One region of the Pantoea sp. S-LA4 genome, then DNA from elsewhere that is predicted to be linked to it. Evidence: predicted binding sites of a transcription regulator. Region 1 holds the regulator's gene; the other holds the start of a gene.

The links. Region 1 encodes LexA, which represses DNA repair genes until DNA is damaged. Its sites were predicted from a motif close to TNCTGTATGTACATACAGNA; they were not measured.
Region 2: a site for LexA is predicted at 1,082-1,101, ahead of umuD (translesion error-prone DNA polymerase V autoproteolytic subunit). Genes of this name have one in related genera too.

Annotation. Positions count from the first base shown of each region.
Region 1 is NZ_JBTLRC010000002.1:38,312-40,709, reverse strand. It holds gene dinF (MATE family efflux transporter DinF) at 1-534, opposite strand, end outside; gene lexA (transcriptional repressor LexA) at 636-1,250, opposite strand; gene ACX3P5_RS01075 (diacylglycerol kinase) at 1,357-1,725, opposite strand; gene plsB (glycerol-3-phosphate 1-O-acyltransferase PlsB) at 1,854-2,398, shown strand, end outside.
Region 2 is NZ_JBTLRC010000002.1:1,537,127-1,539,524, reverse strand. It holds gene umuC (translesion error-prone DNA polymerase V subunit UmuC) at 1-638, opposite strand, end outside; gene umuD (translesion error-prone DNA polymerase V autoproteolytic subunit) at 641-1,060, opposite strand; gene ACX3P5_RS08065 (hypothetical protein) at 1,383-1,634, shown strand; gene ACX3P5_RS08060 (hypothetical protein) at 1,728-1,952, opposite strand.

The DNA.
Region 1 (2,398 bases):
CCACAGATCGAGCACAATATTGACCAGATTACCGACCACCAGCAGGATGACCGGTGCCCGCGCATACTGCACACCGAGCAGCCAGCCAAGGATCACCAGGTTTGCCAGCGTGGCAGGCGCACTCAGCCAGCGGATCTGAATAAACAGCGTCGCCTGTTGCAGAACCTTGGGATCGCCGCCAATCAGAGAGGTCGCCAGGCGGGTGATGGGGGTACGCAGACAGATGAACAGCACGCCAGCCAGCAGCGCAATGATTAAAGGCTGGGTCAGCGCGCGTGCCAGTGCCGTTTTATCGCCCGCGCCGAATGCCTGCGCCGTCAGGCCAGTGGTACTCATTCGCAGGAACAGCAACAGCATGAAGAGGAAACTGGTGACTGTCGTCCCGACCGCCACCCCGCCAAGATAGACCGGGCTGTCGAGATGACCAATGACAGCGGTATCGACCACACCCAGTAAGGGTACGGTGATGTTAGAAAGGATCATCGGCAGCGCGAGCCGCCAGAGTTTTTTGTCGGTAGCCGTTAAAAAACGCATTCGCAGTTCCGTGCTCAGCGCTGCAGAGAGGGGAGCTGCAGCGACAAAATTAGGGCCGACAGAATAGCATCAGACGCTACGAATGCGCGGTTATATCAGGCTCAGAGCCACTCGCCGTTGCGAACCACACCCACCGCCAGACCTTCAACGGTCAGTGACTGCGCGCGCGTATCGACGACGATCGGATCAAAGTCGCTGTTTTCCGGCAGGAGATGCACGATAGCGCCCTGCTTTTTCCAGCGTTTCACCGTCACTTCATCATCAATGCGGGCCACGACAACCTGGCCGTTACGGACATCCTGGGTTTTATGCACCGCGAGCAGGTCGCCATCCATAATCCCGATATCTTTCATCGACATTCCGCTGACGCGCAGCAGGAAGTCGGCAGAGGGTTTGAACAGGCCCGGATCGACTTTGTAATGAGTTTCGATATGTTCCTGCGCCATGATCGGCTCACCGGCAGCGACCCGGCCAATTAACGGCAGACCTTCAGAGGCCTCTTCTTCCATTAACAGACGGATACCGCGCGAGGCGCCAGAGACAATCTCAATCACCCCTTTACGTGCCAGCGCTTTAAGATGCTCTTCTGCCGCATTCGGCGAGCGGAAACCCAGCTGCGCGGCAATTTCTGCACGCGTAGGCGGCATGCCCGTTTGAGTAATATGGTCGCGAATCAGGTCATAGACCTGCTGCTGCCTGCTGGTTAATGCTTTCATCCCGCCCCCTGGTTGTTTATACAGTCGCTGTGAGTATATACAGGTATTGGCGAAATGGAAACCGATTCTCAGGCAAAAACGCGCCAGATGGCGCGTTGTGGAAGGGTTATCGCAAATGTGTCCAGAGCAGCGCGATCCAGACAAACAGTGCCAGTAAGATACTGATCAGCACCGCTGCCGAGCCCATATCTTTTGCCCGACCGGCTAACGGATGGCGCTCCTGACCGATACGATCCACAACCGCCTCGATGGCGCTATTGAGGATTTCAACGATGACTACCAGCACCACAGCGCCGATCATCAGGATGCGCGAGACGATATCGACATCCAGCCAGCAGGCCACAATAATGGCGACCAGCGCGGCCAGCGCTTCCTGCCGAAAAGCCGCTTCATGCTGCCAGGCGGCACGCAGGCCCTGCCATGAGTAACCTGCGGCTTTCACAATTCTTACAAGACCGGTGGCATTATTTGCCATATTGGTGGAACCCTTTCATCGGATTGACGTCAATGTCTGGGCTGCGTGCAATTGGCACCACCACAGATCTTCGCTGCGCTTTCTGGTATGCTTGCGGCGCTTTGCTAACAAGAGGCTTCATGTTGTCTATGTCAGGTTGGCGTAAACTTTATTACAAATTACTGAATTTACCACTGTCGTTTTTGGTAAAGAGTAAGGCCATTCCGGCCGATCCCGTTTCTGAACATGGTCTGGACCCGACCCGGCCCATTATGTACGTTCTGCCTTACGATTCGAAGGCCGACTTACTGACTTTACGTGCGCAGTGCCTGCGGCATCATCTGCCCGACCCGCTCTCTCCGCTGGAGATTGATGGTTCACTGCTGCCGCGCCACGTTTTTATCCACGATGGCCCGCGCGTCTTCCCCTATTTTGTGCCCAGCGTCGAATCGGTGAAGATTTTTCACGATTATCTCGACCTGCATCGCAATAACCCCAAACTGGATATCCAGATGCTGCCGGTGACGGTGATGTTTGGTCGTGCGCCAGGCCGTGAGGTTCAGGGCGAAGATGCACCGCACCTGCGGGTACTGAACGGCGTGCAAAAGTTCTTTGCGGTGATCTGGCACGGACGCGACAGTTTTGTCCGTTTCTCGCCGACCGTTTCGCTGCGCCGCATGGCGACCGAGCACGG
Region 2 (2,398 bases), 1.5 Mb from region 1:
ATGGTCCAGGTGCTCTGGGCAGCTAAATCCCGCGCCGTCTCGATCCCCATCGCCTTCAGCCGTTTAGCGATACGTCCCCCCACGCCCCAGACATCCGTCACATCCGTCAGCGCCAGCAGTTTTTCCTGCCGCTCGCGGTTTGACAGGTCGACAATGCCGCCGGTTTTGCTCCATTTCTTGGCGGCAAAATTGGCCAGCTTAGCCAGCGTTTTGGTCGGCGCAATGCCGACGCCGACGGTCAGATGAGTCTCTTTCAGCACCCGCTGCCGGACCTGATGAGCAAAGGTCTCCAGCGCCATGCAGTTGCGTACGCCGGTCAGATCCATAAACGCTTCGTCGATCGAGTAAATCTCAACCGAAGGCGCCATTTCTTCCAGTATGGTCATCACCCGATGGCTCATATCGGCGTAGAGCGCATAGTTTGAGCTGAAGACCTGCACCGCATGGCGCGTCAGTTCCTCACGCATTTTAAAATAGGGCGCGCCCATTTTGATGCCCACTCTTTTCGCCTCGGCGCTGCGCGCAATAACACAACCGTCGTTATTCGACAGTACGACTACCGGCTTGCCGCGCAGATCGGGCCTGAACACCGTCTCGCACGAGGCATAAAAACTGTTCACGTCGACCAGCGCGAACATAATTAATGGGTCGATTTAATAACAAACGTCACGACGCCAAACACCTCAAGCGCCTCTTCGGTTTTGATGGCGATCGGCTTAAATTGGGTATTCATGGGCATCAGTTGCAGGCAGGGATGAAGCTGGAGGCGTTTAACCGTGAATTCACCGTCGACGGCGGCAACCACTATATCGCCATGCGCGGCGGTAAGTGAACTGTCAACCACCAGCATGTCGCCGTCGTTAATCCCTGCGTCAATCATCGATTCGCCGCTGACCCGGACAAAATAGGTAGCGCTTGGCCGCTGAACCATCAGTGCGTTCAAATCAATTCTTTGTTCGACATAATCCTGCGCCGGTGAAGGGAAGCCGCAGGGAATGCGTTCGATATATAACGGTAATGGCATGACGGCGCGGAGGTCCGCAGGTTTGATGAATTCCACAATTTCACTCCTTTTCCAGATAACTGTATATAAACACAGTAATATCGAATCCCCCTTTTAATCAAGCGTAACGGAAAAGGTTTAAGCGAAGGGGTTGAAGACAATGCACTTTTTTTTGTGGCTTTTTTTCACCCTGACGTCATATTCAGCAGAAAGTGGTCACTATCGCCGCATGACCTGAGCGGCGTGAGTTTTACATTAATCGTCGTGGCTAATGAATGATGCTGATTTAAGGAAAATCTGACAACGTTTCTCTGCTGCCACCGTTGTTTGAATATCCGGCGTGGCATGGTTATTCTGCGGTTTTAATCATGGAGGTGTTATGTCAGACGACAATCGCATCACGCATCTTGAAAACGAAGTCCGTCAGTTGAAAGTTGAGACCACCGTATTAAAAGCGATCCTGGGTCAGCAGATCGCACTCAATAATCTCAATTACAAGGGTAAATTTGATGATGTGCTGGCGGCGCTGGCGAAAGAATATGCCGATCGTGGGCTGGATGAAGGGGATAATCGGGCGATCCATGACACCCTGCGTCAGTACATTAAATATGAGCCACCATCCATAGAATAAGCCAATACCCGGCAGCGATGACGTTGCCGGGTATCCCCTGCTCTCCAACGCGCCAGCCGCCGGGCATAAGGTGACTGCACGTTAACGGCAGGCTTATACCTCGCTATCGCTCTCCAGGGCATCCTGAATCGCATCGGCCAGATTAGCGATTTCATTGGCGACCGCCTGCAGATCCCACGCCGTTTTTGAACCGGTCGCCGAGGTTGATGCGCTGACCGACTCTTTTGCTACTGCCAGCGCAGCCGCCACTGCCACCGTGCGCTTATGTTGTTCTTGTGTGATGCCCGCAGGCGGAAGTGCAAAGTAGTCATTAACCATGATCATCTCCTTCTGATTAAGTAAGCGCTCAACCTTAGCCTTCTGAGTAACGGGTGTGAAGTGAATTATGCTGACTCAGGGATCGGGCGGCCAGGATTGCAACGATCGTGAACGCTGCCAGCGTCAGGAGAGCCGCTTTTCCCTGGCTAAACCTGTACAGGTTTTCATGAAAAAGACGGCAGAAGTACAGACTTTAGCAAAAAGGTCTGAACAAAAATTTTGATAAAAAAAACGCAGAAAGCGAGACGATATAATTTCAACAGGCTGTAAATAAACAACATTAACCAGGGATTTTGTTTAAATCCTGTAAACATGCATTTAAGATACAGCACCGACCAGATAAAATTTTGCGAATTTCGTTGTACAACTTTGTCATTCTTGTATAGCTTTAGGCCGTGATGTTAAGTCACTTGTAACGAAAGGTGCATTGCACCGCATCTGAAGGT